2 regions of the Streptomyces sp. NPDC047017 genome follow, and region 1 is predicted to be linked to the other one. Evidence: riboswitches for the same ligand, from Rfam matches in the RefSeq annotation. Region 1 holds a riboswitch; the other holds the start of a gene.

Evidence for each region. Region 1 has a riboswitch for ZMP and ZTP ahead of ABZ858_RS17805 (bifunctional 5,10-methylenetetrahydrofolate dehydrogenase/5,10-methenyltetrahydrofolate cyclohydrolase). Riboswitches for the same ligand answer to the same signal wherever they lie in the genome.
Region 2: another riboswitch for ZMP and ZTP. It lies ahead of ABZ858_RS22055 (glycine hydroxymethyltransferase); the one in region 1 lies ahead of ABZ858_RS17805 (bifunctional 5,10-methylenetetrahydrofolate dehydrogenase/5,10-methenyltetrahydrofolate cyclohydrolase).

The regions. Positions count from the first base shown of each region.
Region 1 is NZ_JBEYVW010000009.1:232,600-236,386, reverse strand. It holds gene ABZ858_RS17810 (glycosyltransferase) at 1-707, opposite strand, end outside; gene ABZ858_RS17805 (bifunctional 5,10-methylenetetrahydrofolate dehydrogenase/5,10-methenyltetrahydrofolate cyclohydrolase) at 833-1,705, opposite strand; ZMP/ZTP riboswitch at 1,726-1,809, opposite strand; gene ABZ858_RS17800 (nuclear transport factor 2 family protein) at 2,077-2,442, opposite strand; gene ABZ858_RS17795 (hypothetical protein) at 2,622-2,927, shown strand; gene ABZ858_RS17790 (S-(hydroxymethyl)mycothiol dehydrogenase) at 3,046-3,787, shown strand, end outside.
Region 2 is NZ_JBEYVW010000013.1:83,229-87,015, reverse strand. It holds gene ABZ858_RS22070 (hypothetical protein) at 1-326, shown strand, start outside; gene ABZ858_RS22065 (glutathionylspermidine synthase family protein) at 334-1,521, shown strand; gene ABZ858_RS22060 (hypothetical protein) at 1,681-1,872, shown strand; ZMP/ZTP riboswitch at 1,984-2,073, shown strand; gene ABZ858_RS22055 (glycine hydroxymethyltransferase) at 2,110-3,555, shown strand; gene trpS (tryptophan--tRNA ligase) at 3,678-3,787, shown strand, end outside.

The DNA.
Region 1 (3,787 bases):
GCGGCGGGGAGCCGCTCGTCACCGTCGTAGGGCCACCAGTAGCCGCACACTTCGAGGCCCGGCCGCCAGTCGTGCGGGCGGGGCACCACCAGCGGGCTGAAGCCGTGGTGCACCGGGCGGCGCATGCCGGCCCGGATGCGCAGCGCGGTCCCGAGCCGTGCGGGAGGCAGCCCCAGCCGGGCCCGTACGGCCGGTACCGCGGCGGAGAAGACCCGTTCCACGGCGAGGTTCACCCCGTGTCCCGCGAGCCGGTTCGCCGGGCCGCCGAAGTGCCCGCCGCCCAGCAGCGGAGGGGCGAACTCCCGGGTGGGGGAGAGGGGTTGCAGATGGACGCCCATGCTGGGCAGTTCCAGCGCCTCGGCGATGGCGTGCCCGACCGGCCCCAGGGACCCGGACAGCAGCAGCACGTCGCTCTTCTCGGCCGCCGCGATCAGCCCGTCCGTCATGCGCGCGAGCGCCGCCCGGGCCAGCCCGACGGCGCGCACCATCTTGCCCGCGCCGGTCGCGCTGCGGTGCAGCCCCCGCCCGCGCGCGGAGTCCAGCTCGGCGCGCGGGTCCACCGGCAGCGGATGGAACCCGAGCCCCGACCCGGCGACCAGGGGCTCGAAGCATCCGTGGGTGACCAGGGTGACCGCGTGGCCCGCCCGGGCCAGGCCGAGTCCGAGCCCGGTGAACGGTGCCACGTCGCCCCGGGACCCGGCCGTCATGATGGCTATGCGCACGACCGTCAGTATGGCCCGGGCGGTGGGCCGCCGCCCGTCGGCGACCTGCGGTCCGGCGGCCGCCGCGGCCCCGGCCGGGCGCCCGGACCCCGGGGCCGGCGGCGCGCCGTTCAGGCCCCGAGCTGCCGGGACGCCGCGGTCATGGTCTGCTCCAGAAGGGTGGCGATGGTCATCGGGCCGACGCCGCCGGGGACCGGGGTGATCAGCGAGGCCCGCTCCGCCGCCGAGTCGAAGTCGACGTCACCGACGTTGCCCGGGTTGTAGCCCGCGTCGATCACCACCGCGCCCGGCTTGACGTCCTCGCCGCGCACCAGCCGCGGCCGGCCCACCGCGGCGACCACGATGTCCGCCTCGCGCAGCACGGACGGCAGTTCCCGGGTCCGGGAGTGGCAGTACGTCACCGTGGCGTCCCGGGCGAGCAGCAGCATGCCCGCCGGCTTGCCGAGGATCGCGCTGCGGCCCACCACCACGGCCCGCTTGCCCGCCGGGTCCACGTCGTAGGCGTCGAGCAGCCGCATGATGCCGCCGGGCGTGCAGGACACGAAGCCGGGCAGCCCGAAGCTCATCGTGGCGAAGGAGGCGAAGGTGACGCCGTCGACGTCCTTCTCGGGCGCGATCGCCTCGAACGCGGCGCGCTCGTCGATGTGGTCGCCCACCGGGTGCTGCAGCAGGATGCCGTGGACCGCCGGGTCGGCGGAGAGGTCGCGCAGCGCGGCGACCAGTTCCCCGGTGGTGGTCGCGGCGGGCAGTTCCACGTGCCGGGAGGCGATGCCCGCCGCGCGGCAGCGGTTCTGCTTCATCCTGACGTAGGTGACGGAGGCGGGGTCCGCGCCGACGAGCACGGTCGCCAGACACGGCCGCACCCCCGTGCGCTCGGTGAGCGCGGCGGCCCGGTGCGCGGTCTGCCCGACGATGCGGCGGGCGAGCGCGGTGCCGTCCATGAGGCGGGCCCGAGACGCGGCCTGAGACGTGACCTGGGACATGATCCACTCCTGAGCGTTCGACGGATCGCCCAGGCGCGCGGCTGTGACTTCGCGGAGCCGCTCCCCGGTGGTGCTCCACCTCAGCGCCAGTCACGGCCCGCCTCCAGCCTATGCCAGGCCCGTCGCCCCACCGGCCGGGGGTGCCGGTCAGCGCCGCCGGGCCCGGGGCGGGTGCGGTGTCCGGTGGCGCGGACGGCACCGCAGCGCCGTGCGCAGCACCGACCGCAGCAGCGGGAACGGGACCGGCCGGGGTACGGCAGGCGCGGGACGCGGGCGCCGCACGAGCGAGGAACGCGCGTGCCCGGCGCCGGCCCGTGCCGAGAAGGTCCAGGTCAGGCGAGAGCTGACCTGGACCCGCGCGGCCCTCCTCCCTACTCGTCCCATGCCTGGATCATGACCTGTTCGGCGATCTTGCCGTCGCGCAGCGAGATCATGGACTCGGCGAGGACCCGGACGCCGTCCGGATACGCGCAGGACTCCACGTACGCCGCGTGGTCGCCCTGGACGACGCACCGCTCCAGCCGGTGCGTCATGTCGCGGCCGTAGACGTCGTCCAGCATCGCGCCGATCTGCCCGCGCCCCTTGACCACCTTGGGGTGGCTGGGCTGGGCGTCGCGGTCCACGATGCGTATCTCGGCGTCGTCCGCGTAGAGCGACAGCAGTGTGGACGCCGTGTGCTCCTCGATGCCCCGGCGCAACGCGTCGGTGTCGAAGGCGGGATGTGCCGTGGTCGCCATGGTGACCTCCTGCGAGGCCGCGGCCCGGGGAGGCGGGCCGCCCACCGGCCTCTCCTACCGAGCCTCCTCCGGCGCGCCCGGCCCGGCAAGCGCAGCCGCGCGGACCGGCGCGCTCGCCCTGACGGGTGAGCGGTACGGGGCGGCCGTGTCCGGACCCGTCCGGCGGCGTTGCAGAGGACATGATCTCCACTCGACGTATCGTCGCCGTCGCCTCTCTCGCCGCCTCGGTCACGGGTCTGGCCGCGCTGCCGGCGAGCGCCGCCGGCTCGCCCGTCCCCATCGTGGGCAGGGCGGTGCCCGTGGGCCTGCTCGACTCGGTCGCCACCACCGGCGTCCCGGCGGACCAGCAGAACCGGCTCCCCTCGGTCTCCGAGCAGCTCTCCGGGCTCCAGCACGTACGCGACCTCAACCAGGTGAACCGGCTGGAGCAGGTCACCGGCCTGGTCTCCCCGCTCTTCGGCCTGGTCCCCGCGATCCAGCACTGACGCCCGGCACCGGCCGGCCCCGCGGTCCTGCCGCCGCCGCCCGGATCCGCGTCCCCACCGATCACTCGCGGCGTAGGGTCGGGGGGACGGACACCGGTCGACGGAAGGGACTCCCACCATGGCCCAGGAAGTGCGCGGCGTGATCGCACCCGGGAAGGACGAACCCGTACGGGTCGAGACGATCGTCGTGCCGGACCCGGGACCCGGGGAGGCCGTCGTCCAGATCCAGGCGTGCGGGGTCTGCCACACCGACCTGCACTACCAGCAGGGTGGCATCAACGACGAGTTCCCCTTCCTGCTCGGTCACGAGGCCGCGGGCGTGGTCGAGTCGGTCGGCGACGGCGTCACCGACGTCGCGCCCGGCGACTTCGTGGTCCTCAACTGGCGTGCCGTGTGCGGCGCCTGCCGCGCCTGCCTGCGCGGGCGCCCCTGGTACTGCTTCGACACCCACAACGCCCGGCAGCGGATGACCCTGACCGACGGCACCGAACTCTCCCCGGCGCTCGGTATCGGCGCCTTCGCGGAGAAGACGCTGGTCGCAGCCGGGCAGTGCACCAAGGTCGACCCGGACGTCTCCCCGGCCGTGGCCGGGCTGCTGGGCTGCGGCGTGATGGCCGGCATCGGCGCGGCGATCAACACCGGCGACGTCGGCCGCGGCGACGCGGTCGCCGTCATCGGCTGCGGCGGGGTCGGGGACGCGGCCGTCGCCGGGGCGCGGCTGGCGGGCGCGGCGAAGATCATCGCCGTGGACATCGACGACCGCAAGCTGGAGACCGCCCGCGCCATGGGCGCCACGCACACCGTCAACTCCCAGGAGACCGACCCGGTCGAGGCCGTCCGCGAGCTGACCGGCGGCTTCG
Region 2 (3,787 bases), on a different contig from region 1:
GGGTGGGGCTGCTGGCCGCCGCGCTCACCTCCTGCTCGTCCGCGCCGGACAAGCGGTGCGTCGACCGCGGCAGCTACAACGCCGCCAAGGGCTACAAGGTCGTCGCCGACAAGAACTGCAAGTCCACGAAGACGACCGGCAACGGAGCCTGGTACTACGGCGGCAAGAAGAAGAGCGGCTGGGTCGACGGCGGCTCCTTCACCGCCCCCCGCAAGGGCTCCTCCTCCAGCAGCCACAGCAGCCACCACAGCGGCTCGTACGGCGGCGGCTCCGGCGGAGTCGACCGCGGCGGCTTCGGCGGCGGCCACGGCAGCTCCGGCGGCTGAGCCCGGCATGGAACGCCGTACGATCACCCCCCGCCCCGGCTGGCAGCAGACCGTCGAGGCCCAGGGCCTGATCTACCCGCTCACCCGCCACCCCGACGACTCCCTGCGCCCCTACTGGGACGAGAGCGCCTACTACGCCTTCACCCTGCCCGAGGTGGAGGCGCTGGAGGAGACCGTCGAGGAACTGCACACCATGTGCCTGGCCGCCGCCGGCCACATCGTCACCGCCGGTCGCTTCGCCGACCTCGGCATCACCGACCCGCGGGTCGCCGGGGCCGTCGCCGAGTCCTGGCAGCGGCGCGCCGAACTCCCCTCCGTCTACGGCCGTTTCGACCTCCGCTACGACGGCACCGGCCCGGCCAGGATGCTGGAGTACAACGCCGACACGCCCACCTCCCTGGTCGAGGCCGCCTCACCGCAGTGGTTCTGGATGCAGGACCGTTTCCCCGGCGCTGACCAGTGGAACTCCCTGCACGAACGGCTCGTCGACGCCTGGCGCGCCCAGGCCCGCCTGCTCCCGCCGGGCAGCCCGCTGCACTTCGCGCACTCCGCCGAGGACGAACTCGGCGAGGACCTGATGACGGTCGCCTACCTCAAGGAGACCGCCGAGCAGGCGGGCCTGGCCACCGACTGGATATCCATGGAGGAGATCGGCTGGGACCCGCTGTCGGGCCGGTTCGTCGACAACGGCCTGCGCTTCATCCGCGGCATCTTCAAGCTCTACCCCTGGGAATGGCTCACCACCGACCGCTTCGCCGGGCACGTCCTGGACACCCTCGACAACGGCGGCGGCACCGGCTCCACCCTGTGGATCGAGCCCGCCTGGAAGATGCTGCTCAGCAACAAGGCGCTGCTGGCGATCCTCTGGGAGCTGTACCCGGGCCACCCCAACCTGCTCCCCGCCTATCTGGACGGCCCCCGCGAACTGGCCGCCACCACCGGCTACGTCGCCAAGCCGCTGCTCGGCCGCGAGGGCGCCGGAGTGACCGTGCACGAACCAGGCTCCTTTGCCCCCGCCCCGCGCGACGAGCCCTGCTGCTACCAGGCGCTCGCCCCGCTGCCCGCCTTCGACGGCAACCATGTGGTGCTGGGCGCCTGGGTCGTCGCGGACGAGTCCGCCGGGCTCGGCATCCGCGAGTCGTCCGGCCTGATCACCGACGAGTACGCCCGCTTCCTCCCGCACGTCATCCTCTGAACCCCGTCCGCGTCCTCTGAGCCCTGTCTGCCCTTTTGAGACTTCCGGTGCCTTCTGCGCGGCCGTACCAGCCGGACCGGAACCCCAGGTCTCAACCGGCGGCTCAATGAAACAATGGAGGTCACAGGCCCCGACCCCGCCCGATGGGAGACGACGGACGTGAAGTTCCTGCTGGAGGTCACCGTGGACGACGCGCAGCCGGCCGAGCAGAAGGCCCGCGAGCTGGGCCGCATCCTGCGCTACTGGGGCGGCAACCTGCACCACTACGCCCTGGAACCCGGCGACGGCTCGGCGATCCACGACTCCGCCCACCGGGAGGTCGGCGCCTGGCGGCTGGCCGCGGACGCCTGACGCGCTCCCGGGGCCGCTCGGACTGCTCGGGCCGCGCGGACTGCTCGGCCGCGCGGGCCGCTCGCATGGTGGACGCCGCAGCGTCCACCCACGGCCCGGCCGGTAGGCTGACGCACGGGCCGTGACTGGCGCGCTGGGATGGGACGGACCATCGGGGAGCGGCCCGAGCGGGAAACTGTGCCGTGCGCCTGGGCCGCACCGTGAACGCCGAACGCCCCCGTCCGGAGGTCCCCGAAGATGTCTGCGCCCCTGTCCAACGAGTCCACCGCCTTCCGCGCCGCCCTCGACGTGGTCCGCGCCGTCGAGCCGCGCGTCGCCGACGCCATCGGCCAGGAGGTCGCCGACCAGCGCGAGATGCTCAAGCTGATCGCCTCCGAGAACTACGCCTCCCCGGCCACCCTGCTGGCCATGGGCAACTGGTTCAGCGACAAGTACGCCGAGGGCACCGTCGGCCGCCGCTTCTACGCCGGCTGCCGCAACGTCGACACCGTCGAGTCGCTCGCCGCCGAGCACGCCCGCGAACTCTTCGGCGCCCGCCACGCCTACGTCCAGCCGCACTCCGGCATCGACGCCAACCTCGTCGCCTTCTGGGCGGTCCTCGCCCAGCGCGTCGAGCTGCCCGCCCTGGAGAAGGCGGGCGCCCGCCAGGTCAACGACCTCTCCGCGCAGGACTGGGCCGAACTGCGCCGCGCCTTCGGCAACCAGCGCATGCTCGGCATGTCCCTGGACGCCGGCGGCCACCTCACCCACGGCTTCCGCCCCAACATCTCCGGCAAGATGTTCGACCAGCGCTCCTACGGCACCGACCCGGCCACCGGCCTGATCGACTACGAGGCCCTGCGCGCCTCCGCCCGCGAGTTCAAGCCGCTGATCATCGTCGCCGGCTACTCCGCCTACCCCCGCCTGGTGAACTTCCGGATCATGCGCGAGATCGCCGACGAGGTCGGCGCCACCCTCCTGGTGGACATGGCGCACTTCGCGGGCCTGGTCGCGGGCAAGGTCCTCACCGGCGACTTCGACCCGGTGCCGCACGCGCAGATCGTCACCACCACCACCCACAAGTCGCTGCGCGGCCCGCGCGGCGGCATGGTGCTGTGCGACGACTCCCTCAAGGACCAGGTCGACCGCGGCTGCCCGATGGTCCTGGGCGGTCCGCTGCCGCACGTCATGGCCGCCAAGGCGGTCGCCCTGGCCGAGGCCCGCAGGACCTCCTTCCAGGACTACGCGCAGCGCATCGTGGACAACGCCCGCGCCCTCGCCGAGGGCCTGCTGCGGCGCGGCGCGACCCTGGTGACCGGCGGCACCGACAACCACCTGAACCTGATCGACGTCGCCTCCTCCTACGGCCTCACCGGCCGCCAGGCCGAGGCCGCGCTCCTCGACTCCGGCATCGTCACCAACCGCAACGCGATCCCGGCCGACCCCAACGGCGCCTGGTACACCTCCGGCATCCGCGTCGGCACCCCCGCCCTGACCACCCGCGGCCTGGGCACCGCCGAGATGGACGAGGTGGCCGGCCTGATCGACCGCGTGCTGACCGCCGCCGAGCCCGGCACCACCGGCAAGGGCACCCCCTCCAAGGCGCAGCACGTGCTCGACGCGAAGATCTCCGACGAGATCTCCCGGCGGGCCACGGATCTGGTGGCCGGCTTCCCGCTCTACCCCGAGATCGACCTGGGCTGACGGCTCCGGAACGGGGCGCGGGGAACCGCGCGGGCGGCCACGGCGGCCCGCGCGTCCCCGCGCCCCGCGCCACCCCCGCCGCGCGGCCCGATCCCGCCCCGGCCGATGAGAGAATGGGCCCCATGGCCTCCGTCGACCGCCCCCGCGTACTTTCCGGAATCCAGCCCACCGCAGGCTCGTTCCACCTCGGCAACTACCTCGGCGCCGTCCGCCAGTGGGTGGAGCTGCAGGA